DNA from 3 places in the Paenibacillus sp. FSL R10-2778 genome. Region 1 is predicted to be linked to each of the others. Evidence: riboswitches for the same ligand, from Rfam matches in the RefSeq annotation. Region 1 holds a riboswitch; each other region holds the start of a gene.
What was found. A riboswitch is a leader RNA that binds a small molecule or an ion and turns the genes downstream of it on or off. The one in region 1 is predicted to bind cyclic di-AMP.
Positions count from the first base shown of each region.

Region 2: another riboswitch for cyclic di-AMP. It lies ahead of NST40_RS02685 (hypothetical protein); the one in region 1 lies ahead of NST40_RS26505 (alpha/beta hydrolase).
Region 3: another riboswitch for cyclic di-AMP. It lies ahead of NST40_RS00190 (3D domain-containing protein); the one in region 1 lies ahead of NST40_RS26505 (alpha/beta hydrolase).

Region 1 is NZ_CP151956.1:5,917,336-5,928,118, reverse strand. It holds gene NST40_RS26545 (ABC transporter permease subunit) at 1-296, shown strand, start outside; gene NST40_RS26540 (carbohydrate ABC transporter permease) at 356-1,258, shown strand; gene NST40_RS26535 (glycoside hydrolase family 43 protein) at 1,306-2,838, shown strand; gene NST40_RS26530 (endo-1,4-beta-xylanase) at 2,883-3,902, shown strand; gene NST40_RS26525 (alpha-glucuronidase family glycosyl hydrolase) at 3,985-6,039, shown strand; gene NST40_RS26520 (Nif3-like dinuclear metal center hexameric protein) at 6,100-6,858, shown strand; gene NST40_RS26515 (hypothetical protein) at 6,943-7,116, shown strand; partial or broken gene NST40_RS26510 (glyoxalase) at 7,194-7,289, opposite strand; cyclic di-AMP (ydaO/yuaA leader) riboswitch at 7,551-7,737, shown strand; gene NST40_RS26505 (alpha/beta hydrolase) at 7,843-8,652, shown strand; gene selD (selenide, water dikinase SelD) at 9,181-10,242, shown strand; gene mnmH (tRNA 2-selenouridine(34) synthase MnmH) at 10,301-10,783, shown strand, end outside.
Region 2 is NZ_CP151956.1:595,893-606,675, forward strand. It holds gene NST40_RS02640 (DUF420 domain-containing protein) at 1-241, shown strand, start outside; gene NST40_RS02645 (hypothetical protein) at 1,237-1,965, shown strand; gene NST40_RS02650 (GntR family transcriptional regulator) at 2,027-2,422, shown strand; gene NST40_RS02655 (ABC transporter ATP-binding protein) at 2,441-3,370, shown strand; gene NST40_RS02660 (ATP-binding cassette domain-containing protein) at 3,375-4,277, shown strand; gene NST40_RS02665 (ABC transporter permease) at 4,270-5,550, shown strand; gene NST40_RS02670 (hypothetical protein) at 5,582-5,773, shown strand; gene NST40_RS02675 (hypothetical protein) at 6,233-6,685, opposite strand; gene NST40_RS02680 (hypothetical protein) at 6,726-7,247, opposite strand; gene NST40_RS02685 (hypothetical protein) at 7,262-7,816, opposite strand; cyclic di-AMP (ydaO/yuaA leader) riboswitch at 7,885-8,049, opposite strand; cyclic di-AMP (ydaO/yuaA leader) riboswitch at 8,469-8,658, shown strand; gene NST40_RS02690 (hypothetical protein) at 8,910-9,326, shown strand; gene kdpA (potassium-transporting ATPase subunit KdpA) at 9,543-10,783, shown strand, end outside.
Region 3 is NZ_CP151956.1:38,548-49,330, reverse strand. It holds gene purR (pur operon repressor) at 158-985, opposite strand; gene ispE (4-(cytidine 5'-diphospho)-2-C-methyl-D-erythritol kinase) at 1,061-1,915, opposite strand; gene NST40_RS00215 (small, acid-soluble spore protein, alpha/beta type) at 2,056-2,232, opposite strand; gene NST40_RS00210 (Veg family protein) at 2,376-2,651, opposite strand; gene yabG (sporulation peptidase YabG) at 2,928-3,830, opposite strand; gene rsmA (16S rRNA (adenine(1518)-N(6)/adenine(1519)-N(6))-dimethyltransferase RsmA) at 3,995-4,879, opposite strand; gene rnmV (ribonuclease M5) at 4,876-5,427, opposite strand; gene NST40_RS00190 (3D domain-containing protein) at 5,604-6,770, opposite strand; cyclic di-AMP (ydaO/yuaA leader) riboswitch at 7,056-7,285, opposite strand; gene NST40_RS00185 (TatD family hydrolase) at 7,484-8,254, opposite strand; gene NST40_RS00180 (HD domain-containing protein) at 8,306-9,589, opposite strand; gene NST40_RS00175 (AbrB/MazE/SpoVT family DNA-binding domain-containing protein) at 9,885-10,139, shown strand; gene rsmI (16S rRNA (cytidine(1402)-2'-O)-methyltransferase) at 10,563-10,783, opposite strand, start outside.

The DNA.
Region 1 (10,783 bases):
ATAAGAAAATGCGTCATGTAACTTTGCCGGGCATGAAAGCAACCATTGTAATCCTGTTAATAATGTCCGTAGGACATGTACTGGAAGCTGGATTTGAGGTTCAGTACTTGTTAGGAAACGGGCTTGTCGTAGATTGGTCGGAAACGATTGATATATTTGTATTGAAATATGGTATAGCGCAAGGGAATTATTCCTTAGCTACCGCGGGTGGTATTTTCAAAACAGTCGTAAGTGTAACGTTGCTGCTATTAGCTAACTGGACTGCGAAGCGGCTAGGGGAAGAGAGGCTGTTATAATCATGGAAAAAACTCAATTGATTCCTCAAAAATCTCCAAAAAGTAATGCTGGAAACCGGATGAAAAATCTGAGGTTCGAACCCGTAGTGTTCAGCACCTTCAATACTATATTTATGGTTTGTCTAGTTATTGTTACCTTGTATCCATTCCTGAATACTATAGCAGTCTCCTTTAATGCGGGGAATGATACCATCCGCGGCGGCATTTATTTATGGCCTAGAGAGTGGACCATACAGAACTACAAAGCGGTTTTTGCCTCAGGTACAATTTATAATGCTTTTTGGATTTCGGTAGCACGAACAGTGATATCTACGATCCTGAATCTATTTTTAACCACGATGCTTGCGTATACGTTAAGCCGGAAAGAATATGTTTTCCGCAAACATATTACCTTTATATTCGTCCTTACCATGTATTTTAGTGCGGGTCTGATTCCAAACTATTTCCTTATGAAGGATCTTCATTTGCTCAATTCGTTCTGGGTATATGTAATCCCGTCCATGGTAAGTGCATTTAATATGATCGTTATCCGTACTTACATTGGTACCTTACATGAAAGTCTTATGGAATCTGCAAGAATCGACGGTGCCGGGGAATTCAAGATCTTCATGAAAGTAGTCTTCCCTTTGTGTAAACCTGTTCTTGCTACCATCGCCCTTTTTGTTGCAGTAGGTGCGTGGAACCAATGGTTTGATGCGTTTATCTACACCTCTTCCCGCCAGAACTTGAGTACATTGCAATATGAATTAATGAAGCTGCTATCCTCTACTATGAACTCGAACAGTAACCCTAGTGTAAATAACGGGACAGGGATGACTCAGGAGTCGGTACATGCCATGGTTACACCAATCTCCATACGGGCAGCCGTTACGATCGTTGCTTCGGTTCCAATTTTGCTAGTTTATCCATTCATGCAGAAATATTTTGTGGTCGGTCTAAATGTAGGAAGCGTGAAGGAATAAGGAGCTTGCAATCACTATTAAGTAATAGGAAGGTTGTCTGTTAAATTATGACCCCATCTTTAATCACATACACGAATCCGATACTTCCAGGCTTCTATCCTGATCCAAGTATCACTCGGGCAGGGGATGACTACTATTTAGTTTGCAGCTCCTTTGAGTATTTCCCTGGCGTACCTATTTTTCATAGTCAGGATTTGATTCACTGGACACAAATAGGTCATGTACTCCATCGTGTAAGTCAGCTGGATACTCGTAAAAGCAAGAGCTCTGGAGGGATATTTGCCCCAACGATCCGCTATCATGAAGGAACGTTTTACATGATAACGACCGAAGTACACGGGAAAGGGAATTTCTATGTTACGGCTACGGACCCTGCGGGTCCGTGGTCAGATCCGATTAGTATTCCTTATGGAGGAATTGATCCTTCTCTAATGTTTGATGAGGATGGAAAGGTATATGTAACCACCCAGCAGGGGGCAGATTATGACTCCCATGCCATCCAATATGAGATAGATATTGCTACGGGAGCAGCATTAACAGAACCTGTTGTCATCTGGACTGGGGATGGCGGACCTTGGACGGAAGGACCCCATTTGTACAAAATAAATGGAATGTACTACATCATGACGGCTTCAGGAGGAACGGCTAAGGAGCATCGGGAGATCATTGGCCGCAGCTCCTCTCCTTATGGACCGTTTGAACGATTGCCGCATCCGATATTGACGCACAGCGGTACTGACAATCCCATTCAGTATTTAGGGCATGCCGATTTGATTGAGGATCGTAACGGGGATTGGTGGGCCGTATTCCTTGGAGTAAGACTAGTAGATGCAAAATTTACTGTGCTTGGAAGAGAGACTTTCCTTGCTCCGGTAAGCTGGACTGAAGACGGATGGCCGATGATCGATAATAATGAAGATACAGTTGGACTGGAAATGAAGGTTTCACGTGTACCTGGTCAATCGCCAAAACCTGAGACTAGTGGAAGATATGATTTTGATGATCAAGTATTGCCGCTGGGATTAGCCTTTCTGCGGAATCCGGCTGAGGGAAGCTGGTCCTTAAACGAAAGACAGGGATGGTTATCTCTTCGGGGACAATCTTCAGGTCTCAGTGAAGTAGGCCAAGTGGCTTTTGTAGGCAGAAGACAGCAGCATACTTCGGCAGAATGGAGCACGCTGCTAGAAATGCCTTCATCTATTGCTGATGTGGAAGCTGGACTTTGCGCCAGATTAGATGAGAACGCTCATTATGAAATTGGACTTGTTCAAAAAAACGGGCAAAAAGTGATTACAGCTCATGTGACTATGGATGGAGTAACCCATACAGCGGCAGAGGTTCCAACTACTGCCGAGCGAATTTATTTGAAAGTTAAGGCTGAGCTTTCCGAATACAGCTTCCTTTATTCTTTGGATGGGCAGGAGTGGAATAAGCTATCAACAGCAGCAGCGTACCCATTATCCCCTCAAGCCGTAAAAGGAAATGGATTTACGGGTGTTCTTATTGGATTATATGCAACAGGTCATGGCAAGGTGGCTGAGGTGCCTGCCTACTTCGATTGGTTCGATTATCAGTCTTAATTATTCGAATACTGATATAAATGCTTTTGTCAGGAGGGAACTTGTTGAGACAAGCTAGTGATTACACAGAACCTGCACTAAAAAATATATTTGCTGAGGATTTCAAAATTGGCGCAGCCGTTAACCCGATGACGATACAATCACAGGAGCACTTGCTCGCCTATCATTTCAATAGCATTACCGCTGAGAATGAGATGAAGTTTGAAAGTCTGCATCCGCTTGAAGACAGTTATAACTTTAAACTAGCAGATCAGTTGGTTGCCTTCGCCCGAAAACATCATATGGCTATGCGTGGGCATACTTTAGTCTGGCATAACCAGACTACGGACTGGTTGTTTGAGGATAAGAAGGGCGGGTGTGTAAGCAAAGAGACATTGCTTGCACGGCTCAAATCACATATTCAGACCGTGGTTGGACGTTACAAGGAAGATATCTATGCTTGGGATGTTGTAAATGAAGTTATTGCAGATGAAGGAGAAGAACTTCTTCGCCAGTCAAAGTGGCTGGACATTGTCGGACCGGAGTTTATCGGCAAAGCGTTTGAATTCGCTCATGAAGCCGATCCTAAGGCTTTATTATTCTACAACGACTATAACGAGTCTAATCCTCTTAAGCGTGACAAAATCTATAAAATGGTGAAGTCGCTGCTGGAACAAGGAGTGCCGATCCATGGCGTCGGATTGCAAGCCCACTGGAATCTATACGATCCGGACTTAGATGAAATACGTGCTGCTATTGAGAAGTATGCATCTTTAGGGCTTCAGCTCCAATTGACAGAGCTGGATGTGTCCATGTTCCGTTTCGATGACAAACGAATGGATTTAAAGGTTGCACCTGCCGAACTGCTCGAGCTACAGGCAGAGCGCTATGAAGCGATGTTTGCTCTGTTGAAAGAATACCGCGACGTGATTAGCTCAGTCACTTTCTGGGGAGCAGCGGATGACTATACATGGCTGGACGGCTTCCCTGTTCGGGGACGGAAAAATTGGCCATTTCTATTCGATGAGCAGCATAATCCTAAGCCAGCGTATCACCAATTGCTTAACGCTGTCACCAAATCATAGAGCGGGTAACCTGCTCAAGCTTGCGAATCATGAACCCGTCCTTTTCAATCCAGGGCGGGTTATTTATACGGGAGGAATAAACATGACAAATACCGCTTATGAGGCTTGGCTCAATTATGGTCAGCTGAAATCAGGATCTCTATACAATCAATATATAGATTGGTGTGTTGAGTTGGTAGTAACGGAGGACAACGAGACGATTCAGGCGGCAGCCGCGGAATTCATACAGGGGATGACCTCTATGCTGGGCAAAGCGCCACTGCTCACAGCGAAACCTGAAGGACCGTGTATCGTTATAGGAACCTTCCAAGGGGGGAATCCATTAATTAGTAGAGTATTCGCAGGAGAACGAACCGATTCACTGGGTCCTGAAGGTTTCCTTATACGTACAAATGCTACTGAGCAATGTATCGCTGTCGGTGCTTCAACGCCTGTTGGAATATTGTATGGCGTATTCCATCTGTTACGGCTGATAGGAACAGAAAGCGAGATAGACGCTCTGAATTTGTCTATGAATCCGGTGAACGGCCTGCGAATGATTAATCACTGGGATAATTTTGATGGCAGTATTGAACGTGGCTATGCTGGACGGTCCTTTTTTTACGAGTCCAATCAATTTCTTAACGATACAAAGCGGCTGCGTGATTATGCCAGATTGATGTCCTCTGTGGGGATCAACGCGATTTCGATTAACAATGTGAATGTTCATGAGCTTGAATCTCTATTTATAACGGAGCAATATTTGCCTGATATCGCGTTAATTGCAGGAATATTCCGCGTATACGGAATTAAGCTATTCCTCAGTGCTAACTTCGCCAGCCCGATACAGATCGGAGCATTGGAGACAGCTGATCCACTGGACCCAGCGGTGCGGCAATGGTGGAAAGATAAGGCGGGTGAGGTTTATCGAGTGATCCCTGATTTTGGCGGGTTTGTGGTCAAAGCAGATTCAGAAAATCGACCAGGGCCATTCACTTACGGGCGTGACCATGCCGATGGCGCTAATATGCTGGGAGAAGCACTGGAGCCGTTTGGCGGAATCGTGATTTGGCGTTGTTTCGTATATAACTGCAAGCAGGATTGGCGTGACCGTAAGACAGATCGGGCCAGAGCAGCGTATGATCATTTCAAACCATTGGATGGCCGATTTAATGATAATGTAGTGCTGCAAATCAAGAATGGACCGATGGATTTTCAAGTCAGAGAACCGGTATCTCCGCTGTTTGGCGCACTGGAACATACCAATCATCTGATGGAGTTTCAGATTGCTCAAGAATATACAGGGCAGCAGCGGCATCTCTGTTATCTCGTTCCACAGTGGAAAGAAGTCCTTGATTTCAATACTTATGCCAAAGGGCAAACTACACTTGTGAAACATATTGTGGACGGATCGGTGTGGGGAAATAAATATAATGGTGTGGCTGCTGTAACTAATGTTGGGGATGACATGAACTGGACGGGGCATGGGTTAGCTCAAGCCAATCTGTATGGATATGGGAGATTAATTTGGAATCCGGAGCTGACGGCAAAAGAAATAGCTGAGGAATGGATTCGCCTTACCTTTGGCACTGATGAAGGTCTAGTGGCTGCTATTCGCGGGATGTTAATGGACTCATGGAGGATTTACGAATCTTACACAGCTCCATTAGGTGTGGGCTGGATGGTTAATCCGGATCATCATTATGGGCCGAATGTGGATGGATATGAATACGCCAAGTGGGGAACGTACCATTATGCGGATCATAAGGGCATTGGTGTGGATCGTTCAGTCAAATCGGGAACGGGGTATAGCGGACAGTATATAGGTCTTAATGCATCAAATTATGAGAATCTAGCGTCTTGTCCAGAAGAGCTGCTGCTGTTCTTCCATCATGTTCCATACACGCATGTTCTGCAATCGGGACAAACGGTTATACAACATATCTACGATACTCATTTCGAGGGGGCAGAGCAGGCTGCACAGCTTCTAGCAACATGGGAATCACTTGAAGGCAGCATGGATAGTGGATTGTATGTGCAAGTGAAGCAACGTCTTGAAGAGCAAGCAGAGCATGCGCAGGAATGGAGAGATCGGATCAATACGTATTTTTACCGCAAGAGCGGAATTGAGGATCTTAAAGGCAGAAAGATTTATTAGATTTTGAACCGAGGGATGATGATAGTGAGCCTCACGATTAGAGCGATTTTGAAAGATTTAATGGGAACTGTGGAACAGGTAGAAGGGACTGTGGATATTCTGAACCCAGGGGAACCGGAAACTGAAGTCACAGGGATTATTACGGCCTTTTCTGCCACACAAAATATTGTGGAGCAAGCAATAGCGTTAGGAGCCAATTTGCTGATCACGCATGAAGGTGTATTTTATAGCCATCATGCGGCGAACGAGTGGTTAGAAGGTGATCCGGTTTATCATGCGAAAAAAAGTCTGATCGAACATTCCCCAATAGCTATTTTTCGTTATCATGATTATTGGCATCGGCAAGAGCCGGATGGGATTATGATGGGTTTGCTGCGAGAGCTGGATTGGTCAGACTATGTGGAAGAGCAGCAAGCGGCTGCTACGATTCTCACTATTCCTGCTATGACTGTAATGGAAGCTGCTCAGTATATTAAAAGTAAGCTAGGCATCTCTTATGTACGCGCTGCTGGTGACCTGTCTCTGTCCTGCAAACGTGTAGGGATATTAGTAGGTTACAGAGGAGGCGGGATGATGGCTATTCCGCTTTTTAATGATCACAATCTTGATTTAATTATCGCTGGAGAGGGACCAGAGTGGGAGACTCCGGAATATGTGCGGGATGCAGGGCACCAAGGAAAATCTAAAGCGCTCATCATGTTAGGTCATGCGGAGAGTGAAGCGCCGGGGATGAAATATTTAGCTGAAATCTTAGCAGACAAATATCCCATGCTTCCTACCCGGTTCATTGCTGAACAACCCATCTATCAGATGGTTTAATCTGGGGAAATTAAGAGTACGGAATAAATAAACATATTATGGAGAAAATGAAGGGAAACAGGTCACTGAGAAAGGAGTGTTTCAATGGAAATTCCTTTGGAGGCTGATGAAGTATTAAGTCGGATCAAAAAGCTGCAAAGCGACGGAAGCTCAATCAGTAAAAAACAAGTAAAGCAAAGCGACCCAGAGCTTATGAGAAGTGCGCTGTTCTTTTTTCCAAGCTGGGAGCATGCATTGAAAAACGCCGATCTTTTGTAGCCATAGTATTGTAAAAGGAAGCTAAGTGGACAGGGGGAGATCTCTGATTCTGCTTAGCTTTTTTCTTTTTTATGAAATCATTCGTGCTGTTCATGTGAAATAATATTAACAAGCTTGCCAAACGGATCGGGGACATAGAAACGACGAACACCCCAAGGTACAGAAACTGGCCCAATATTGGTATTGAAGATTGTCGTTTCTTATTAAATAGGAAAGTACTGGTGAATCACCCCCTTTTTCGCTTGCTTCAGAGCTGTTTTTCTAAAGAAAACGAGTAAACAAGAGCAAAAGAAAGAGAAAATGAAGAGTATGCTTAATATGAAATGAAAAGCATTGCTTTCAACATTATTTTGACCAGAGCCCTCCTTTACAAGAAAACCTTACAAGAGTATGATTCATCTCAGAACTGAGAATTATCTTAAATTTACAATTACATAAGCAATCCGCTTAATTTCCGTTTCTGGAAAGCGGGGGAACCAACAACTGGCAGCCGATGTGAGAGTCGGCACTGGTTATGGGGTGAATCCTGTTCCGGGTGCATAATATGCATCCCTGCAGGTAGGGCAACTCTCACTGCCCGAATCCGACAGCTAACCTCGTAAGCGTATGGAGAGAGGATGAATGGCGTGTTTAGTGATGAATAGCCACAGAGAATCCCTCTGTGGTTTTTTGCTGCGTTTTTAAGCAGATATAGTCGTAGAATTTATTATGAAAGAGGTGTTACCTTTGCCTATCGCTAAACTGAACGGAACTTCGCTCTATTATGAAATCAATGGAACTGGCACTCCGGTTGTGTTTATCCATGGACATGGATTAACACACAGTATGTTCAAACCACAGCTGGAGTATTTTTCCGATAAATATAAAGTGATTTTGTGCGATTTACGGGGGAATGGCAAGTCTGGTAAACTGCTGGAGGCCCCACATGAGATTATTGAGACGCAATGTCTGGATCTGATTATGCTGTTGAATGACCTAGGTATCCGTGAAGCAGTTTTTGTAGGAATCGCCTATGGTGGCTTAGTCGTTCAGCATATTGCCAAACAATATCCTGAGCGTGTAAAAGCAATTGTGGTCGCGGATAGCTTTTGTAGGACTCACGGATCAACAATAGTAGGGAAAATACAAACTATGGCAGCATATTGCAGTTTACTAATGTATTATCTCCCAAGCGAGCTGGTGTTGCCTTCGATTCGGATGATGTACCGAGAGCGCTGGAGTCTGGCCTACAATGAGATTAGAAGAGGACTGCTGGACAAACGCCCCCGGGAGCTATATCGGCAAAGGCTGGCTACGAGCCATGTTGATTACACCAGATGTTTAAAGGCTTTTAAACGTCCCGCTTTGTGTATTGTAGGGGACTTTAATGAATTTGGAGTGAATTGTATGAAGGAAATGGTGTCTCAGCTGCCGCAGGCGCAGTTGGCGATTATTCCGAACGCATTAGATCCAAGTAATCTGTGCCAACCGGAGCAATTCAATGCGATTCTTCAACGTTTCTTAGAGAAGCAGCAGGGCAGTCAGCAGATTAGCTGATCTATTGGGAGACCTTCACAAGCGAAGCGTTTAAGTGAGAAAAAAGACGTCCAATAGCCAGGGAGCACGAGCTGGCTATTGGACGTCCTTTTGGGTTGAAATTTAGGGGAATTCTCCCTAAAATGAAGGAGATTATGGCTCCTAGAAAGTGGATTAGGGAAATCCTCCCTAATAATAGGATGTTTTTAGGAAGGATTTCAAGGATTTCCCTAATATAATGGACATCCAACTAAAGGCTGGCTTATCAGTAGTAAAATCTACGAATGAGCCAGCCTTTGGTTATTTTACTAACCGATGGATGTTGAACATTTACAAGCATATTGTACCTAGAACGCCACTTAATGTCCCACCCTACCACAGCATCAAATATAGCTCACCCGACGTGGGAAAGAACGGTAGACCTAAGTAGTGATAGTAAGTGTATAGAGGAAGGCGTAACAAGCAGCACATCTGCTACTCTTGCTTTTTGTACAATGCGATCTACTCGTGTAAGATTAAGATAATTCATACTAAAGGAGCTGAGTCATGATGTCTCAAGCTGAAACTATAAAACTGACTTCATTATCTTCAAAAGGGGGCTGCGGCTGCAAAATCGGTCCCGCCGATCTCATGCAGGTTATTCGCAGTCTGCCACCAACTGTTCCTAACCCGGACCTACTAGTAGGTCTTGATACTAGTGATGATGCAGGGGTGTATCGTTTAAGTGATGAATTAGCGTTAGTGCAAACTGTTGATTTTTTCACGCCGATCGTGGATGATCCCTATTCATTTGGTCAAATTGCAGCAGCCAATGCATTAAGCGATATATATGCGATGGGTGGAAAGCCGCTTACGGTGCTTAATATTGTGGCTTTTCCTATTTCTGTTTTAGATAAAAGCGTTCTTGGTGACATTTTGCGCGGTGCAGCGGATAAAGTACAGGAAGCAGGAGCTACTCTTGTGGGCGGACATTCCATCGACGATAAAGAGCCCAAATTCGGATTGGCCGTTACGGGCCTTGTGCATCCTGACAAAGTAAGAACGAATGCGGGCGCCAAGGTGGGAGACAAGCTGATTCTAACGAAGCCTATCGGTGTGGGGATCTTAACAACTTCCATTAAAAAGGATCAGCTATCTCCTGAAGAAACCACACGCCTTACGACAGTAATGTCTACTTTGAATAAAAAAGCGGCTGAAATCATGGAGCCTTATGATGTACATGCTTGTACAGATGTTACCGGATTTGGGCTACTGGGACATGCCTCGGAAATGGCTAAAGGGAGCGGCACGGGCCTGATCATTCGTCAAGACGATGTACCGATGCTGCCAAGAGTAAGAGAGCTTGCGGAACAGGGATTTGTTCCAGGAGGCACTAAGAATAACTTTGCCCATCTGGAAGGCAGCATTCTTTATCCGGAAGAGATGGACCAACTAAGCCGCTATATTCTATGTGACGCTGTGACTTCTGGCGGATTGCTGATCTCTGTGGCCCCCGAACAAAGCGAAGATTTGCTAAAAGAGTTAGTAGATGCAGGGGTAGAAGCGGCATTGATCGGAGAGGTAACGGAAGAGCATCCGGGTCAGATTACGGTTATAGCTGCTGTGGAATAACTGTTGTATATCAGCTTAGAGCAAATTATGAAGGTTAGCCACCAGAGGAGAGAGCATATTGTTTCAGGACATTACACTGGAAGAACTTAGAGTGTTAAAAAACAAGAAGCAGATCACCATTATTGATGTTAGATCTCCTTCTGAATATAAAGATGCAACGCTGCCGGATAGTTTGAATATTCCCTTTTTTGATGATCAGGAACGGGCTGAAGTAGGGACGTTGTATAAACAGACAAGTGTGCAGGCCGCGAAAGAACGTGGTTTGGAGATTGCTGCGGCAAAACTGCCTTCTTTTGTCAAAGAATTTGCAGCGATTCAAGGAGACAAAGCAGTATTCTGCTGGAGGGGAGGTATGCGCAGCCGTACAACTGCGACCGTACTCTCTTTAATGGATATTCATGCTTACCGGCTGATAGGCGGCTATAAGGCTTATCGTAAATGGGTGCTCGACGAATTGGAGTCCTATGAATGTAAGGCGAAGTCTTATGTGATTCACGGAAATACAGGCACAGGTAAAACCAATCTGTTACACCGCCTGAAA
Region 2 (10,783 bases), 1.6 Mb from region 1:
AATTTATCAAGTGTTTTTGATCTTCCATATCGTTCTGGCAACCGTAGCTGCGGTATTCGGACTTACTACGTTAACACTTGGTTTCAAGGCGAAGTACTCCAAGCACCGTAAGTGGGGCAGAGTGACATCCATAATCTGGTTTATCACAGCGATTACAGGCGTTATGGTGTACGTGCTGTTGTATGTTTTGTATCCAGGTGGACATACCAAGCCGGTGTGGGAAGTTATTTTGGGTGCGTAAAATAAGTGCTTGAATAGAGCACAGAGTTTAGTGCGTTGAGCGAATGAACTGCACTAAAGTAGCAGAACCGTAAATAGTTATGAAATAAGCCTATATATCTGCATGTTCCTGAGTAGGGATTGCGGGTGATGGGCTTATTTTGGTTTGTAGAGCTTCGGGATCTGTCCTGAAAATGAACGAAGTTAGCACGAAAAAGATGTAATTGGGGAAAACCTCCCTGAAAATGAACGAAAATAGCTTAAAAAGGCCATAATTAGGGAAATCCTTCCTGAAAGTGAATGGATTTAGCTCAATAACGGAGTAATAGCTGAAATTTTGGGGAGTTTTTCCCTAATGTTAATCCGTCCGGCAGTCGCCCATATCCCATACCTGAAACTGCACTAGCAGCCGAACTAGCATTCCACACCTGAAACCTGAACCAGTCAGCAGCCGAATCAGCACCCCGCCCCCGAAACCGCACCATCCGCAATACCCGCATCACACAATCGGAACTGTACCATCCGCCGCTCACGCATCACACAATCGGAACTGCACCATCCGCCGCGCACGCATCATCCCCCCGAACCAGCACCACAGCCGCACCAGCATACTAACCCGAACCAGTATCCGCTCCGGCACTCGCCTCCATAACGCACTTCACACCAACGCGTTACATAGAAGCAAGAGTGAGCTCTTACTACTTCATTTCCAGAATGAATTATCTAATAAACTCAATTATCCCAGTTATATTCGCCTCGTAGCATTCTGCCTCAATTCCCCCTCGTTGTAGATAATCCTAACAAATAAGCTTTACCTAACGTCTGAGAGTGTCTTCATAAGCTTGAAGTATGAGGTTGCTTAAACCTCCTATTTCTTTTGAATAATTTCCAGTTACAGGATTGACAATGTAAAATTAAGGTCATATACTGTGTATATAGATATATACAGTAAGCACAGGGATATGAACACCTGCTTCTGCTAGACGCTGAAGACATTGTAAAGCGAGGTTAGCATTAATGAGAACATTAAAAGATTCATGGTTTATGTTGCGCTCTGATTTTCGCGGAGATAAATTAAAAATATTAGGGACCCTCGTAATAACAGTTGTTTTTATGAGTTATCTTGGTGGACTGACTAGCCTGATAGCAAATGATGTACTAGGTGAGCAGGATCGGACGATGCTAGCGGATTTCTTATTTCTCTCCTTTATCCCCTTATTGGGATTAACATTCTCTCGCCGCTCCATGAAATATTGGAGTGAAGATTCTTACACAAAAATGTTGGTTTACTTACGAACTTTACCGATTCCAGCTGCAGTAATATTATCGCGGAGGAAACTTCAGGGTGTGGGCTCCTTTACTCTAAATGGTACGTTATTCTTCGTTATTATTTACTTGTTAGGAGAGAATTTCCGGGCAGAGCTGGCGGTTCCTTCGTACATAGCTTTTGCGATTACTTGGCTTGGCTTCGGATTCATGGTCTCAGGTCTATATATTTTTATTGAATATCTTTTTAGCGGCAAAGCTTATCTATGGCTAACATTGCTTATCGTAGTTTTATCGTGGGCAACATCGTTCTTAGTTACACTGGGCGGAGGCAGTTTGTTCTTATACAGTATCTCCTATTCGAAGGAGTGGGGGCTGTTATCTCCGATCATGTGGGGGTCACTACTGCTGGGAACAATATCTGTGCAGTTATTCTCTAAATGGACTATACATCGGCTGAAAAGTCGCAATCTCATATAAAAAATCGGAAATGGCAAGGACTGCGCTCTAGCACGCTAGAGTGGAAGGCGAGGTGTAAATAATGTGGATACCGGTACAAATCAACGAAAATAGTGCAGAGCCCCTCTATCATCAAATAGAGACTCAGCTTAGATCATTAATCATTAGCGGAGTCATTACAGAAGGTACGCTGCTGCCCTCGATTCGTGAGTTCGCAGGAGATCTGAAATGCAGTGTAATTACAGTGCGGCGCGTATATCAGGATCTGGAGAACGAAGGTTTGCTGCGAACGCGACAAGGAACAGGTACCTTTGTATCCCATGTAGGTGACGGAGCCATGGAAGAATATAAACGTGAAACGGTTGGCAAAGCACTTGAAAGTGCAGTGGATATCGCCCGATCGGTACATTGCAGCAAGGATGAACTTGAACAGATTTTTATGGAGATTGTAGAACGCAAGTATAGAGAAAAGGATTGAGAGGGGGCGCTTACTCATATGGTACAGATGGCTATAGAATTGCGGAATGTACTTAAACGGCGGAGAAACAAGACGATAGGGCCACTGACCCTGAATCTGCCTAAAGGATATATTACAGCTTTGGTAGGTCAGAATGGATCCGGCAAAAGCACGCTGCTGAATCTGCTGATGCAGCTGACTAATCCAGAGGAAGGCGAGATATATTGGTTCGAGAACAGGTATGATAGCGGGTTGTCTCTGGAGCTTCGCCAGACCATTGCCTATGTTCCTGAAACGTCAATTACTGAGGAGAACCACTGGAATGCAGCGGAGGCAGCTCGATTTCGGAAGTATTGGTATCCAAATTGGGACGATCAGTATTTTCACGAGCTGATGGATCGCTTTGAGGTTCCGTATCATATGAGACTTTCGAAGATGTCTAAAGGGGAGCGCCGGAAATTCGAAATTGCTGCAGCACTTGCGGCACGGCCAAGTCTGCTGCTATTGGATGAACCTTCATCGGGTCTTGATCCTTTTGCCTGGAAGATTATGATCGAGACACTTCGTAAATATATGGATGAGCACAACGCAACGATTATCATCTCCACACACATTGTGGATGAGGTGCGACGGCTGGCGGATTATATCGTCCTTATGCATCGGGGAGAACTGCTGGGTATGGCTGAAAAAGACAGTCTGTTCGGTGCTTGGACCGAGGTTTGGGTGAATGCTGCGGATGAAGAGGAGCTTGCGGAGTTATCGGCTGAGTTGCCAGGAGGCTTGCACTTTACCATGGATACACCGGGTGTAGCTTCTTTTATCATAGAACAATTTTCTGAAAACGAGAAACGCATTCATGACTTGGGCGTAAAGGTTATCAAGAGCCGCAGTTTGGAACTGGACGAAATATTAAGTTTATGGACACAGGGTCATCGTCCTATTCTAATTGACCACAAGAGAGGGGACTAGAGAAATGGAAGCCTTAAAGCTGGAAAGTGTAGTTAAGCAATATGGAGAAAAAACCGCAGTAAACGGAATTAACCTAACCGTAGGTAAAGGGGAAATTTACGGATTACTGGGGGCGAACGGCGCGGGAAAAACAACCACGATGCGTATGGTGCTCGGCCTAATCTACCCTGATGAGGGCAAGATTTTGTATAACGGAAAACCTTTCAACAGTGAACTGCAGCAACTTATGGGTTATCTGCCCGAAGAACGTGGACTATATCCTAAGGTGAAGATCAGCGATCAAATCGTTTACTTGGCCCGCCTGCGTGGGATGTCAGCTAGTGATGCAGATAAGAGCTTGCGCTATTGGCTGGATCGATTCGAGGTTCCGGATTATTACAATAAAAAAATAGAAGAGCTTTCCAAAGGAAATCAGCAAAAAATGGGCTTTATCGCCGCTGTCGTTCATAAGCCGCAGATTCTGATTCTAGATGAAGCTTTCAGCGGGCTGGACCCAGTAAACGTGGAGCTGCTGAAAGATACGGTCAAAGAATTACGTGATTCGGGAACAAGTATCCTCTTCTCTACGCACCGGATGGAGCATGTGGAAGAGCTATGCCGTAACATTACGATTCTCGATCGATCCAATACGGTCGTTCAAGGGGATATCCGCACGATCAAGAATGGCTACCCGCGGGAAGAAGTATTGCTGCGTACAGCTAATGAGGTAAAAGGTTTGGAGTCCATCGCAGGTGTTACAGCAGTTAAACAGCTGGAGCGTGGGTATCTGTTATCGATCAGTGAGATCGGTGCAGCACAGCGTATTTTACAGCAGGCGATAGCACAGGGTGAAGTGGAGCATTTTGAAATCAAGGAACCTACGTTAAACCAAATCTTTATCAGAGCGGTGGGTGAATCTAATGAATAAGATGGGGACAATTATCGGCTTTACCTTTAAAAATAAAGTTAGAACGAAATCATTTATGATTACTACTTTGATTCTAGTATTATTGCTCAGCATAGGGATGAATCTTCCCTATATCATCGATCAGTTTAAGGGTGATTCGGCCAAAAGTGAAGTTACTCAAATTGCTGTGATTGCTGAAGAGGGAAATCAGGTTGCAGAATTGTTGAAGGCTTATACTGCGCCAGAGGGCATGCCACAGGCTAAGATAGTACAATATGCTTCTGCGGAGGATGCCGAGTTAAAGAAAGCATTAGATGAAGAGACCGTAGAAGGTTATGTTACTTTTGCGGAACCTACTGGTGAAGGGCTTCCACCCGTTACTTATCATAGTAATGATGGGGAACTAAACGGAGATGTGCAAGTTTATCTCCAAAATGCACTTCAGCAAGCAAACACACAATTCATCGTTGGCGACAAGCTGACCTCTGAACAGATTGCTGCAATGTCAACGCCTGTGCAGATTACTACACAACAGCTTAACGCAGGCGGTGGCAGTGAAAGCTCTCAGGAGGACACTCCAGCCATTAACTACATTATCGTATATGCCATGCTTATGTTGTTCTTTATGTCCATTATGATGACAGGCAACATGATTGCCGCAGAGATAACTTCTGAGAAAAGCTCGCGGATTATGGAGATTCTGATTACAAGTGCCTCACCTTTAGCGCAAATGTTCGGTAAAGTTATCGGTGTTTTCCTAGTAGGAATATTGCAAATTGGGATCTTTGTCGCAGCGATCGTCGTCAATTTGACGCTCCCGCATAATGCGACTGTATTGGCTGATTTTGATCTCGATTTAGGCCAGCTCAATATTAACTTGCTGCTCTATGGATTTGTCTTGTACGTATTAGGTTACTTCCTCTATGCCTTGATGTATGCGGCTGTAGGTTCGATTGTCAGCCGTACGGAGGATCTCGGTCAGGCGGTAATGCCAATCATGATGTTAGGCTTCGTAGCGTTCTATGTTCCACTGTTCAGTATCTCCAATGCAGATACTCTAGTGGTTAAGATAGCGAGTTATGTGCCCTTCACCTCACCATTGACGATGCTGCTCCGAATTGGTGTCGGCGAGGTGGCGATCTGGCAAGTCATTGTATCGCTGCTGATCCTGCTTGTGACTACCTTCATCTTCGGATGGCTGGCAGCCAAGATCTATCGTACCGGCGTACTGATGTACGGCAAACGCCCAAGTATTAAAGAAATTAGAAAAGCAATGAAAGCTTACAAGATCTAAGATGACCTCATATAACTTTTAAGGAGTGCTAATGATGTCTACAAGCGAACAATATACCATTATGCTTTTAATGAGTTCGGTATCGCTGGCTACGGTTAGTAGAATGCTTCCGGATGGCTCCACTTTTATGGATTTTGTTCAAGGTCTATTGACTGGTGTTGCTATAGTGGGGATGTTGGCGGGATTGTGGATGTACGGTAAGGCGCGTAAGAGTAAAGCGTAATAGTAAGCACTGAGTTTTCGGGGGTATCCTAACAGCCGTTTATGGTTGCTGGGATATCCCCGTTTTTGAGTTGGCAATCTCTTTGTATACGAGCTGATATAGCTAACGGACCCAGCAGCACTTAAATGCAGCAATCATCGAGATTTGGCAAGATATCGGACACTATAGTCGCTATTGGCATGAAAAAGGGTGAATCAGTAGCTCTTTTAACCAAATAGTTGCACTGGAGTCCGATACTATGCTCAAAAGGCGATAAACGTGCAAATAACGTCATCTTGGTCCGTAAGCCTTGGTGGAAGATGATTAGGGCTTGCTTTAAGACGATCCGAGACGTTCACTGCTCGGGATTTCTACTGGAGTCCGAACGCCGGCTATATTTGTGGAAAAGCTTCAATTAAAGGCTCCTGAGTCCGTTAGATGCTTCATGCGCTTAAAGATTGTCTGAATTCTTGTCAGTGACTAAATTATAGAAAGATTTGCGCTCGTTAGTATATCCGTTTGGGTGGTCATCTGCTCCCGTAGAGCTCTAAGCTGTGTTTTCAGTGCGGGAACACTTTTTTGCAGAATAATGCTTATTTGAGAAAGAGGCAGCTTTAGGCCGTACCACATGACCTTCACAAGCTGTTCCTCCCAAGGTAATGCCTTAGCCGATAGAAGGGAGCGCCGGGCAAAAGAATCAGCACACTGGTGAATACAAGTGCGGTAAGCGTGGATAGAGAATAACTGAGGATCAAAATCATCCTGACGATATATTTTATGAAGCTCTGTGAAGGTGCGGATAGTAATCTTGTCTGCCTCATTAGATTGTTCTAACAACATGGAACTAAGTACGTAGACTTCATTAGTATACTTTTGAACACACTCTGCAAATTTAGTACTGTAGGTGGACTCGGGAGGTAAGGGGTCAGGCATGGTGAACACGATCCTTTCAGATTGAGAGATTTGCTTGAATCTATAATATAGAAAAGTAAGAGATGGATTTATTGATAAGATCGGCGGTGTCTGGTTCCGGGCAACTGTGTTTCTGCTGGGAGGCAGTGGATAAAGCTTTTGAAGGCTTGTAGTAGAGCCGTTCACTTCTGGAATTGCTCCCCCCTGCTGCAACACTGTACAGACGCCCTTGCTGAATATGCCCTGCCAAGGATTTACCCTGGAGCTTGGCCTTTAAATCCTGCAAAGCACCCTGAACTAGCTCAAGCTTAACCTGCTCCCAATCTGAACCTTCGCGGCGGACCTTATCCAGCGCTTCTTCAAGACGGCAATGACAGATGGCCCGTAAAAAAGAACTCCATTTAATGAGATCGAAATTTTTGGTGTTGGCAGAGATCAGACAAGCCCCCCAACTGCAGCCTCCCTTACAGGTGAGCTTCAGAATACCATAACGGCAGCCTTCAGCCCCTTCCATTCCATAGTGAATAGGCTCGGGTTCATCCAATACAAATACTTCAATGCGGGATAGTCTGCGCTGGTCCATAGTAGGGTTCCTCCTTAGATTTCCAAAAGCTTTAAGTCTACATGATGAGTGACACTAGCCCTTTCTACACAAGCGAGCATTTCCATTTTATTCTCACAGACTGCGGTATGCTCTAGCCATAGTCGGAACTTCTCTTTTCGTATAACAGATAGATGTAAGGGAAAGGTGCTGCGGGATCTCAAGACATACCAACCGGCGCTTACATCTTTCCAAGGCTCCTTGAAGGCTGTAAACCACGGGAGCTTTTGGTGCGATGACCAATCCTGCTGCTGCTGTTGTTCTCGAATTTTTTTATATATCTCATATACAATCTTAGAGTCTAAACAGTCTTTACAAGAAGAAGGTGTGCTGAACTGGCGAAGGGCTTGGATCTGGTTCTGGCCAAATGCATAGCCTACAATGTACCTGTGATTATGTTCTTCGAACCACAAGGCCCCGAAACAAACGTAATTTAGACTTATCGGCTCAAGCAGCCCTTGATGTATCCCTAAATAATAGTGCTTCAAAACATTCACCCCATCCAGCGTGCTATCACCTAATAAGCTCAGGTAACGCAAAAACCGCAGCAAGAGGAGGACCTCTGCTGCGGTTTTGGATTACAGGCAGATATACCTGGGCCAAAGCGTGGCGGATCAAGGGTCTCTCTCTTTACGCTTACGAGGTTAGCTGTCGGATTCGGACGGTGAGAGTCGCCCTACCTATTGAGACTTATGCAGTCTCCTTTGGATTCACCCCAAGTAGGCCAGGTGGCCTGATGGTTCCCCCGTTCCCTGCGAATGCAGGAACTCAGCGTTGATTGTTTTTCATGAATTAGATTCAACCCGAATCATACTCTTTTCAAGATTTTCTGTAAAAAACGGAAAATGTTCTTTTAGAGCAATTTTAACCATATCCTGCCGACTACGACTGAAAAACGAGGTAAATAGGTATTTATGGCGTGTTATCGCGCCTCTTTCTCGCTCAGCCTCAGCTTCTTGCGTTTCTACCTATAATGGGAATTTGCAGTATTTTCGCTCTAAAAAGGTGAATAAAATCACATGGGTTATAGATAGCGATTAAACGCTCCAAACTCGAGTAAACAAGAGATATAGAGAGATTAGATATCAAGTAAGCGCTATCTAATGGGAAAATAGTTTTTAATTTGCATTATTTTGGCATCATTCAGGTTTTACAAGTCTTCGTGCATAAGAGTATGATTACTCCTGTTTCAACGACAATCGAATATTTGATCCGCTTAATTTCCGGTAAGGAAAGCGGGGGAACCAACAATCGGCAGCCGATGTGAGAGTCGGAAGCAGATTATGGGGTGAATCCTGTAGAGGGTGTGAGTGAGCTCGCATCTATACAGGTAGGGCGACTCTCACCGCCCGAATCCGACAGCTAACCTCGTAAGCGTATGGAGAGAGGATGAGTGCAATGTGACCGCTAGCGAGCCACAGAGGAGATCCTTTGTGGCTTTTTGCTGTGCTCTTAGAAGCAAAGCATTTATGGAGGCCTCCCCTAAGAGGTCGCTAAATTCATCATTAGCGGTATTTGTAAGGCAGCGTCTAATGACGTGACACAACCGAGCTTTAGGTTGTGCCCGAAAATGACGATAGGTCAACATCCTTTCGGAGATTTTCGTTGCCTCCTTGTTGTAAATGAGCAGGAGGAGAAAAAAAGATGACGGATCAGAATGAATATGTGCTTGTATGTGCGCCTACAAAGGCGGGAGAACATTTCATTAAACTTCTGAAGTTCAGGGGTATTAAGATGGCGGGATTAACCAACAATGTGGCTGAGAAAGCTTTACTTGAGGAGCTCGGGATTGAGCAGGTTATTCTAGTGGATACCCGCCATCAGAGCACTTGGTTTCGCCCATCGTTCCCGGTAGGCAGGGTATATCTGTTTGAGAGCAGCTTTCCGCTTTGCTGCCGCTATATTCAGATGTGCCGTACCTGGACGACACAGCCGATTTTTGTGATTACAAGTTCAATAAATCCTAGATTGGTCTATAAAAGACTTGGTGCGAGCTATGTAATCTATTCCCATAGTGGTGATGCTGATTTTCTAATCGATAGATCACCTCATCAAGGATAATGGAAGGAGTGCGGAAGATATGATGGATCTGTATATGGTGGCTTCGTTAGCTGTAATTTACGGGTTATTTTATGGCTTTATGCGCTGGTGCGCAGGTGTAGTTGAGGATACGGGGAGGGATAAGCTGTGATTCTAGTAATCGCTGTTACCCTACTGTTGTTTTTATATCTGGTTTACGCGTTGATTCATCCTGAGAAATTTTAAGGAGGGGCATTCATGGGCATTTTGCAAATAGTCGTCGTAATTGTAATTCTCATCTTGCTGGTCAAGCCGATGGGAACGTATTTATATCATGTATTTTCTAACGAACCGAATCGTACGGATCGCTGGTTTGCAGGCACAGAGAAAGGTATTTATAAGCTGATCGGCCTGAAAAAACGGGACGGAATGTCCTGGAAGAAGTATGCACTCAGCTTTGTTTTAACTAATATCGTACTGGTTGCTTTCAGTTATATTTTTCTGAGATTACAGCGGGGATTGCCGCTGAACCCGAATGGAATTGCCGATATGGAACAGACGCTTTCATTCAATACGGTGATCAGCTTTATGACCAATACGAACCTGCAGCATTATAGCGGGGAGACGGGACTATCGTATTTTTCACAAATGGCAGTCATCACGATGATGATGTTCACGTCTGCAGCGAGCGGATTTTCTGTTGCGGTTGCTTTTGTCAGAGGGATTACAGGACAGAAATCAGTCGGGAACTTTTTCGAGGACTTCGTAAAAGCACATATTCGTGTATTCATTCCATTAGCTCTGCTAGTTTCATTGGTGCTGGTAGGATTGCATGTGCCACAAACGCTCAAGCCATCGCTTGAGGTCACTACACTCGAAGGGCAGACACAACAAATCGCTATCGGTCCAGTCGCTTCTTTGGAATCAATTAAACACTTAGGTACGAATGGTGGCGGCTTCTTCGGAGCCAATTCAGCGCATCCTTTCGAGAACCCTAATCCACTTACGAACGTGCTGGAGATTCTCTCTATGTGGATGCTGCCAGCCTCTCTGCCATATATGTACGGATTGTTCGCTAAGAACAAACGTCAGGGCTGGGTGATTTTCACAGCAATGATGACCTTGTTCGTACTACTGCTGGGATTGAATTATTATGCGGAAACCAAAGGCAATCCAGCTATCAATGCGCTGGGGATCGAGTCTTCGCAAGGTAGCATGGAAGGTAAAGAGGTACGTTTTGGTATCCCGCAATCTTCGTTGTTCACTTCGGTAACAACGGCAGCTACGACAGGTAGTGTTAACAATATGCATGATACGCTGACACCGCTGGGTGGCATTACCCCTCTGGCCCTAATGATGCTCAACAATGTCTTCGGGGGAAAAGGTGTCGGACTAATCAATATGCTGATGTATGCCATCATGGGTGTCTTCTTATGTGGACTAATGGTTGGCAGAACACCAGAGTTTCTCGGGCGAAAGATAGAAGCCAAGGAGATGAA
Region 3 (10,783 bases), 1.1 Mb from region 1:
GCAAAGCGAATTCCTTCTTTTTGATTCCATAAAATACCTAAAAAAGAAATATATTTTTTGGGATATGTTGTTTTCGACATACATCGAGTAGTTTTCTTAATATTCCTTACGTTTTCGACAATTTCCACGCTTTTTGAAAATGTAAGAGAATGGCTAATCAAGAGGAAAAGTAGTTGCCCGGATGCGCCGAAATTCTCCGCTCTTTCGAGTCTACTTCACTTAGTTTTACCAAGGACACGTAATCGTGCAACAGACGCTCTTCCGTCTCTACAGCGCCTGATTCCACTAAAACGCCTACCCCAGCAACCTCGGCATTAAATTCACCGAGCAGATCGACCATACCACGTACAGTCCCTCCCGCCTTCATGAAGTCATCTACGATAAGTACTCGCGATTTCTCCTTGAGTGCACGTCTGGAGAGAGACATTGTGTGTATGCTTTTATGAGATCCTGATACGTAGTTAATACTTACTGCTGATCCCTCTGTAACCTGATGGTCACGTCGCACAAGCACTACCGGCAAGCCTAGCTGCGCTGCTGTTGCATAGGCTAGTGGAATGCCTTTCGTTTCAACGGTCATCACCACATCGATTTCCGATCCGTAAAAGGCCGTTGCGATGATCTTACCCGCCTGTTCCATCAAAGACGGCAACCCAAGTAGATCCGACATATACAAATAACCGCCAGGCAATATCCGGTCAGTCTGCTCTAGCTGCACACATAAGCGCTGCACAAAGGTAAGCGCCATATCTTTAGGCATAACCGGGATATAACGTACTCCACCCGCTGCACCAGCTAAAGTCTGCAGCTCTCCGATGCCTTCACCTTCAAATACTTCTTTTATGATTGCCAAATCTTCACTGATGGAGGATTTAGCCGCTCCATAGCGATCGGCAAATATAGACAGCGGCAGTAGTTCATGCGGCCGCTCAAGTAAAAACTGAGTCATGTCTACCAAACGTTGGCTTCTTTTTAATTTCTTCACGGAATGCTCCTCGCCAAAACCGAATATTTTAGAAAAATATATCACTTTTGTACGGGTTTACACAAGAGAAGCAGACTAATTCAGTGATCTCACTGCGTAGACTTCCTTGCAGAACCCTCGCAGCCCGTTGTAAATCCTTGCTACTTTAGACTGCTTGGACACTAATCCGAATACGGTAGGTCCACTGCCTGACATCAGTACGCCATCTGCTCCAAGCTTTATCATCGCTTCCTTAAGCTGCTGAACTTCTGGATGCAGCTTTAGGGTAACATCTTCAAGCACGTTGCCCAGATGGTTGCACACGCCCCCAAAGTCTCCAGCTTCTATCGCTTGCTGCATCTTTCGAGCAGAAGGATGAACCGCTATATTATTGCTCCGAACGCGTCCATACACTTCTGCAGTCGATACATTGATCGGTGGTTTCGCCAACACAACCCAGCATTGTGGCGGGTTATTGATTGGTGTCAGCTTTTCGCCTCGTCCTGTAGCCAAGGCTGTGCCGCCTGTGACGCAGAAAGGTACATCAGAACCCAGCTCAGCGCCAAGCTCCTGTAGCTCCTGCGCAGGAATACCCAGACGCCACAGACGGTTTAGACCGCGTAGCGTAGCTGCGGCATCACTGCTGCCGCCAGCCAGGCCAGCCGCAACCGGAATTCTTTTATCCAGATGGATATGTACCCCACTCTTCACGTTATAACGGTCTTTAATAAGCCTTGCCGCCTGGAAAGCTAAATTTTTCTCGTCCAGGGGAATATAACCAGCCTGACTTGATATTATAATAGTATCCCTTGGCAGCTCAGACAGCTCTAAGCGGTCTGCTAAATCTACCATGGTCATAATCATTTCCACCTCATGAAAACCGTCAGCACGTTTGTGCAGCACATCCAGCATCAAATTAATTTTAGCTGGTGCCTTTTCATACATTTTCAAGGCGTTCACCCACCTTCAGCTTTTCCCGTAAAAACAACTTAACATATTATATGAGAAACTTCTAATGAAGTCCAATAATAAAAGGGTGTCGCCATTTAGACGCACCCTTTTTCAGTAATATTCAATTTATAGCCTAAAATTTAAGATTTCCGCGCAGCCTGTTCAGCAAGCTGTATCGCTTTTTTCACCATGTTGCCAGCGTCTTGAGTTGTAATTCCACCCCAGCCCTCACGTTCCACGGTTTCATAAAAACCCAGCTCCTTGGCTAACTCTGTCTTCAGTTCCTCCGACATCATGCCTCGTTTTCTGCGGCTCATTACGGAATTCCTCCCTTATGAAAATAAATGATTAACCCGTTGCCCAATTAGTATGCTTGCTTAGCACACGGATCATGCACCAAATATTTGTCCCAAAAAACGCAAACAAAAAACAGCCTCCAAGGGAGACTGTTCGTGAAACATTAAGCTTTAATATACATAATCCGCATCTGCCCATCGTCTTCACAAACTGTGATTTCCACAGATTCAGTAAGTATATCGGCATAGCTATAGGAGACTCGCTTAAAAGTTTGCTGCTCCTGATCCAGTTTGACAATAAATACAGAAGGGTACGTTTCTTCCAGGACACCTGTGCGTTCAACGGTTTTACGACGACCTCCGTTTGCACGCAATGTGATCTTATGACCGACGTGAGCTTCAAGACTGCGTTTGATTTCCAACAGCGCGTTATTAGCCATTACCTGACGACCACCTCTTTTCTTGTCCATTATACAACTTTTTCAGGACAATGTCAAAGCAAATAAATAATTAATTATAGTTGATGCATATTTCGTTGTCAACGGAATTTTTTTGCGAGAAATCAGCGCCGGACTAATATCCTTGTTATCTGTAATATAGGCATTACAAAGAAAAAAAGAAAGGGTTAAGCTCAGCGCTCACCCTTTCTTTCGGATATTCTATTCAGCCCATTCAAATTACCTATATTCCTGACACCATAGACCTATCTCTGCCGCTTAAATGGCTGATGGTGTCACTTTTAGCGCCGACAGATTCTGCAGTCGCGGCATTCCGATGCGGAAGCTGCCACGGGTCTCAACACCACCAATACCCTGATTTCCGCTGATGGTATTATTCAGAACATCGCTAAGATTTACAGTATCCCTGATGGAAGTAAAGGATGATTTTGCTGCTACATACACGGGATCCAGAGCATGGATCAAAATTCGACCAGGTGAACTGGCAAAATTAGCTCCAGCTCCAAGTAATGCCTCGAAATGAGATTGACAAGCACCGGCAACAATAGTCAACGCATCAAAATTCCGCTCATACTCCCTAGCTACCCTAATAGCAGCTATAAAGTTTTGCGAATTTTTATAGCTATTCAGACTATACAGATCGTAAGTATGCTGTTGCTTCAGTACCCCATCATGACCAGTGATCACTACAATATCTGGGCGTACACGGGGCAACAGCCGGTATAACGTATCAGCCATTGCAGATTCATGAACATGATGCCCTTCAGCGGGAATCCGCAGCTGCTCGTATAAGCTAAGGCTCTTATTCAAATATGCCGGATCGCCATCCAGATGCAGTACTTTACCTGGCACTTCAAAATAAGGAGCTTCCTTGGACGGTGGAGCCCATGTCCCCTCTGTTAGGGTTCCCCCGCTCCGCTGACTTTGCTCCTGACGGTCCTTCCGCAGCTGTGTCAGTGATTCCTTCGCTTTGATCTGTGCTTGCTGTCCCCGTTCCGTTATTCGGGTAGGAGGCACTTGAACCAGGTCATCCAGAGGAGAATCCGCCAACAGGCGGAAATCTGTGCCTTTAATGACGGCTCTATCCTGCACAATATTATCTACACGAAATGTTAAATCACCGCCATAAGATTTGCGAACGACCAAGTCTCCTAAATTCATTACAACCACCACCTCTACCCCATCGTATGGGCAAAGGCCTCAGTTGGTTCATAACTCAACATATTTTTAAAATATAAGAATGTATAATGCTCCACCAGAATAACATCCTTATATTTCTACGAGAAACGGTTGTCGTCCTTAAGACAACAACCGTTTCCTATTGCTTATTCAATTCCAGCGGCTAGCAAAACACCGCTTAAGCGGGCGTATTCTTCAAGACTGAGTGTTTCTCCGCGACGGGTCGGTTCAATACCCGCTTCTGCGAGTAAAGCCTCCAGCTGCTCACGTCCTTGTTCAGGGAAGTAGCGAGCCTTCAGATTGTTAGCAATCGTCTTGCGGCGCTGTGTGAAAGAAGCGTGAACCACTTCAAAGAAATGCTTCTCACTCTCCACCTTTACCGGAGGATGCTCTCTAACCTTCAGACGAATAACAGCAGACTCCACATTAGGTTGAGGGATGAATACCGTACGTGGCACGATACAGACGAGCTCAGGCTCGCTGTAGTACTGCACGGCAATGCTAAGACTTCCGTATTCCTTTCCACCTGGAGATGCAGCCATACGCTCCGCAACCTCCTTCTGAATCATTACAACGATGTTATCAAGGGGAAGCTTCTCTTCGAGCAGCTTCATCAGAATCGGAGTAGTCACATAATAAGGCAGGTTAGCAACCACACTGACCTTGTTCACAGTGGTGAAATCTTCCTTGAACATTTCCTGCAAGTTCACATTGAGGACATCATCGTTACGAACCTTAACATGGGGATAGGGGGAAAGTACGTCTTTTAATATTGGAATCAGTCTACGGTCAATCTCTACGGCAGTTACAGCACCCGCTGTTAGTGCCAGACGCTCCGTCAGCGCTCCAATTCCCGGCCCGATCTCCAGCGCCCCAGAATCGCTATCTAGTCCAGCAGCGTCTACAATCTTGTCCAAAATATTTTGATCAATCAAAAAATTTTGTCCCAGGCTTTTCTTGAACTTGAATCCATAACGTTGAATAATCTCTTTGGTCCGTTTTGGAGTCGAAATTTCCTCTCTACCACTCATGAAGTAATGCCTCCCTGATCAATTTGGGCGAGAGCCCCGGCAAATTCCTCCCGCGTAATCCCAAACATCGCCAGCCGCTTGTACAGCTGTTTGCCGTTACAATATCCGATTCCAAGCAAATTACCAAGCGCCATACGTCTTTCAGCAGCCCGAGGGTGTACAAGCATTCCAGCGGCCATAAGATCATCAATACCAATCAAAGCAGGTGCTCCTTCAAAAGAGGTATGTACATTACGCAGCGCATGACGAATCGCCTCTGGCGATGCATTCTCTACACCGATATCCCCTTTTCGAGTTGCGTCCTTCTCTGGAATAAAAGCATGCTTGCAGCCCGGCACCTTCGCTGAAACGATTTTACGAATTCGCTCCCCAGCATGGTCCGGGTCCGTAAGAATAATAACCCCTCTACGTTCCATAGCAAGCGCGATCTTAGCAATTACAGTCCGGTTTACAGCAGAGCCGCCTGTCTCAATGGTATCCGCTTCTACAGCACGCTTAATGGCTACGGTATCGCTTTTGCCTTCAACGACGATTAATTCCTTAATCATATTTCTTGACTCCTTCCAAAAAAAGCAAAAAGAAGAGGATTCGCTCCTCTTCTTTTGGTTAAAGAATGTATAAGTGATGAGCGGTTGCTCTGCGATCAACGAAATGATCATCCAGCGTTCCTTAACGGTTATCATCACTATAGCTTATCAAAGGATTTTTTGCAAAAGCTTCAGTTCTAGTTAAGCTCAGGTTTCACAGGTCCAATCACATAAACGGTACGTGATTTACGGCCGAAATTACGAGCATGGCTCAGGGAATCATAATAGACATCCACTTTATTGCCTTTAATGGCACCGCCAGTATCCTCTGCACGGCGGAATCCAAGCCCATCGATATAAACCCACCAGCCAATAGGAATTACATTCGGATCTACTGCAATTGTACGACCTTCCGTTACGCGTGTTCCGGAGGCAGTTTTAGTACCTATCCCTGGCTCTTCTGACGAATAAGCTGTCATGGAGACGTTCTTAATCATCTTCTTGTACTCAAAGTCTACGCCAGCCTTGCTTGTGACGTTCTTAGTCTTAGCGCTAACTTTAGTCGTTTTGGAGGTAGTGCTTGATTTGGAAGTTGTTGTAGCTTTAGCAACTACAGTAGGCTTAGGAAGTGCTTTAGTACCAACGGCAATGATCTTATCTTTTGTTACCGTTTGTACTTCCTTGCCGATCATGCGCATAGAGGCCAGTTCTCCGTCTTGATAGATCTTTTCAATATGCTGAACCATGACGCCTGGTTTGCCTGCCTGTGCCACTCTAACTGTTCCCACAGTAAGGGAGGGATCTGCTGTCTTAATAACACGGAAAGGTAAGTTAGTTGTTCGCTGTACCGTTTGCTTGTTGATACGAACGATCTTAATCTCCATGTCAGCAGAGATGGTGGTGTCTAACGAAGGAAAAATCTTATCATAGCCTTCTAGGTTGATACCCAGTTTGTCAATCGCTTGACCGATAGTGTCTTCGGTCGTATATAACGTTTTTGTTGCTCCGTCCGCAGTAAGGCTAAATTTCTGCGCACGATTGATAACGACACGGTCACCGTCTTTTATTTCATCACTCAGACCTAAAGATAATTCATCATGCGGCTGCAGCGAAATTTGCTCTTTCTCCAACACATCACCAAGAAGTGCTTCTCGCGTTTCAAGTGTCTGTGTTTGCCCGTCTATTACTAAAACTAATTGTTTATTACTTTGACCGTGTACGTACAGCAGAATTAACAGCGCGATTGCGATTGAAATCACACCTGCAAGTAAAAGTACGCGAGTATTTACTTGCTCCCACCGTAATGCGAAAGACCTGCTGGATGACTGCGAATCATGGGATACCTCTGGTTGGAATAAGCCCATTCTCTCCATCCTCCTTACATAGCCTCGTCGTCAATTTGTATATCATGAGGACTGAATTTCTTTGACGAAACTATTTGAGATTGTCACAGGATACGCACGTATTAACTTAGCGTCTCCTGCTCATGGATCGCCTGCTCGGCACAGCTACTCCCACACCTGTTATATAACAGTATGCGGGCAACATTCAGTTTATTCAAAAATAAAGAAGCCTAAAAAGAGTTCTCTTGAGGACTCTTTCGTGGCTTCTCCGATGTCAGAATACGCGGGAATGTTTGTGCACGAGGTTGCCTCTCTTACTTGCGCTTACGGGGTTAGCTGTCGGGTTCGGACGAAAGAGAGACGCCCTATTTCAGGTCACCCGCTCACGGCGGTTGCCCTTAAATTCACCCCAAAGACCACGTGAAGAAATCAAATATTGTTCTGCGGCAATTCCTAGTCGTATTCAAGATACAGGCATGCGGCAGTTCAATATTGGTTCCCCCGTTCTCCATACGGAGACTCAGCGAGACGATCCATGAATCAATGGCTGTCACAATAACAACAGCTCACATCACTGAAAAGATGATATCCTGTTTTGATGCATGTTGTAAAGGACGATTCAACCACGTTTACGCAAATATATGGTTAAAATATTGTAATAATCAGCCGTTTTTATATTAAAAAAGTTTAATATATCGGCCATTCTCTATTTTTCACCCGTTTTACTCCTGTTTTCAGACAATCCCAAATCGTTCCAGTGCGTTCGCATACGTAATTTTAGCCAATTCTTCCCATGTTAACCCTTTAATTTCAGCCGCAGCCTCTGCTACTAACTTCACATGAGCACTCTCATTTCGCTTGCCTCGGAAGGGGTGTGGAGTCAAATATGGAGCGTCTGTTTCGATCAATAATCTGTCCAATGGCGTCTGTGCAAGCACCTCTTTAGGCACTCTGGCATTTTTGAACGTGATCGGTCCTCCAAATGACAAATGAAATCCTAGATCTAGACACATTTTTGCGGTTTCCCAGCTGCCTGAGAAAGAATGCATTACGCCACCAATTTCATTTGCTTTTTCCTCCCGTAAAATCCGTACGACATCTTCATGGGCATCACGGTCATGTATACAGATTGGCATTTTTAGTTCACGGGCTAGTCCAATTTGTTTGCGGAAGACCTCCTGCTGCACATCCTTGGGAGAGGTATCCCAATAATAATCCAACCCAATCTCTCCGATGGCCACCACTTTCTCATGGCTGCAAAGAGAGGCGATCCAATCGAGGTCCCCCTCTTTCATATCAATCGCATCCTGTGGATGCCAGCCCACCGCTGCATAAATATAATCATAAGATTCAGCCAGCTTCATCGTTGAAGGGATCGTTTCCCGATTAAATCCAATATTGATCATCTTGCTAACTCCGGCCTCTACTGCACGAGCTATAACTTCCTCGCGATCCTCGTCGAATTGAGGCGCATCTAAATGTGTATGTGTGTCGAACAGATACATTTTAAAGCTCACTCCTTGTTGTTTTTATCAATAGTTCCATAAATATTTGTATTATTTTGCAAAAATCTCTGCTACAGAAGAGGGCAACCGTGTAAGGGCTTTTTTCAGCTTATCCTGTGGGAAATATAGGTGATATCTGCCACGATGAATCCCGCTTATTGAGCGTACAATATCCGATACCTCTGAAATTTCCCGCAATTGCTCATTGCGGTCAAGCAGTAAAATTTGATTATTGTCGAAGGCTGCTCCTGGACGGAACACATCATAAGGCAAATCTGTCGGATAATCAATCTCTAAGTCATATTCTGGGTTAAGTCCCGCTCCCGCAAAACTGCTGCGGATTTCCGTAATCATATCTGTATCCAAATTCTCGATCTCTACATATTTATACAGTTTACGATGAATAAAACGGGTACACAAGTCGCTTAATAACTCATCTTCTTCAAGGGTCCATTGCATAAAGGCAGTCTGTACCAGTGCCTCATCAAGCATTAAATATTGCTTCACTGTTACTTCTCCTCGAAAGAGATCTTCCAGCGGAGCGATCATAAAGCGAAATTTGTACTCCTCTTGGAACAATTCTTTAGCTCTACGGAAGATTTGACGCAAAATAATTTCAGAGCTGCGCGTCACCGGATGAAAATATACCTGCCAGTACATTTGATAACGCGACATTAAATAATCTTCAATGGCATGCATACCTGATTCTTTTACTACAATCCGCCCATTATAAGGACGAAGCATTCTCAAAATCCGATCAATATCGATGGTTCCATAGTTTACACCTGTATAGTACGCATCACGCAGCAAATAATCCATACGATCAGCATCCAGCGGACTGGAAACCAAATTGACAACAATTTCATGCTCATATGTCTTAGAGATAACTGAGGCTACTTTACGAGGAAAATCTTCCTCCACATCACGCAATATTTCGGTGATCTCCGTGTCCTCCAAAATAATTCGGCAGGTCCAATCCTCATGGTTCATTTCAAAAGCTTCTTCTATAGAATGTGAAAATGGACCATGCCCTAAATCATGCAGCAAAGCCGCACACAAAGTAAGCAAACTTTCTTCAGGAATCCAATCCTTATACCCGCTGCGCTCAAATTGCGAAATGATTCGGCGTGTAATTTCATATACTCCTAAAGAATGAGAAAAACGACTATGCTCTGCACCATGAAAAGTGAGATATGAGGTACCTAACTGGCGAATCCGGCGTAAACGCTGAAATTCTTTTGTATTAATTAGTCGCCAAATAATCGTATCCTGTACGTGAATATAATTATGAACGGGATCCTTGAAAACTTTTTCTTCCGTGAGCGGCTGCTTCATGAGATCAACTCCTTCTAATAATTTAATATGATTTTAACTAATATCAGTATATAATAAGTAATTATGTCGTACTTTGTCGAAAAGTATCATTTTTGGTCTTGGTAAATCGACAAAATGCTTTCAGGGTAATTCTTAATTTTTATAGGGACATTCAAAGTTCTTATGGAAATTTTCTTATTCGGCCTATGAAAAAAGGTTGACTGATTTGGGAATCGTTGGTATTATAAGTATCATAAAACAGTGAACAATGTCGAATAATGACGTTTTTGGAACATTGAGAGGAGTAACGATTGTTATGATGAAATCAACAGGAATTGTAAGAAAAGTAGACGAACTTGGACGGGTTGTTATTCCTATTGAATTACGCCGTACACTTGGCATTGGCGAAAAGGACGCACTGGAAATTTACGTTGATGGCGAACGGATTATGCTTAAAAAGTATGAGCCTGCCTGCATTTTCTGTGGCAACGCTGAGAACGTAACTTACTTTAAAGGAAAAATAGTTTGTCATGAATGCATATCTTCCATCCCTACCCCTGTGACAAACTAAATTAAATAGTATATAATAGAACTAATCAAATTGTTAATTCTAACCTTTTCATATCTCCTTGACCTCCCGTGACCGCGGGAGGTATTTTTTATGTCTGGATTTGCCCTCCTGGTTATCCCCTTCCTAAGGGCAATGTGCTTCAAGACGGAACTAGTAATACTTAGTTGTATTTCTTACAGTTATTTTAAATGCTTTTTACCATTAAACGAATTAATTGTATTTTGTACACTTATATTTCCTATATCTCCGTGAAATCAATCCTTTCCACCTTTATAACTGTATGAAGTACAACTAAACGAACAAATACATAAAAAAATTCAAAAATAACTGTACAAAATACATTTAACCCGCAGATAAATCATTCAAGCTCGGGCAGGCCGTTTCCGACAACCCTTAGTTATTCTAAGAATTCGTCTACAACACTTACTCTTCTGCTCTATCAAGCAACGCATTATAAATATCCCGTTTGGCTACACCCCGGTCTGATGCCGCTTTTTTCATAGCCTCTTTCCGTGGTACATCCTGTGCTTCGTAATGAGCTACATGATCTTCAATGCTTAACTGACGCCACCACGCCGATTCTGCGATTTCTGCATCTTCCTTGCTCTCCCCTTCTACGACAATAACATATTCGCCTAGCGGAG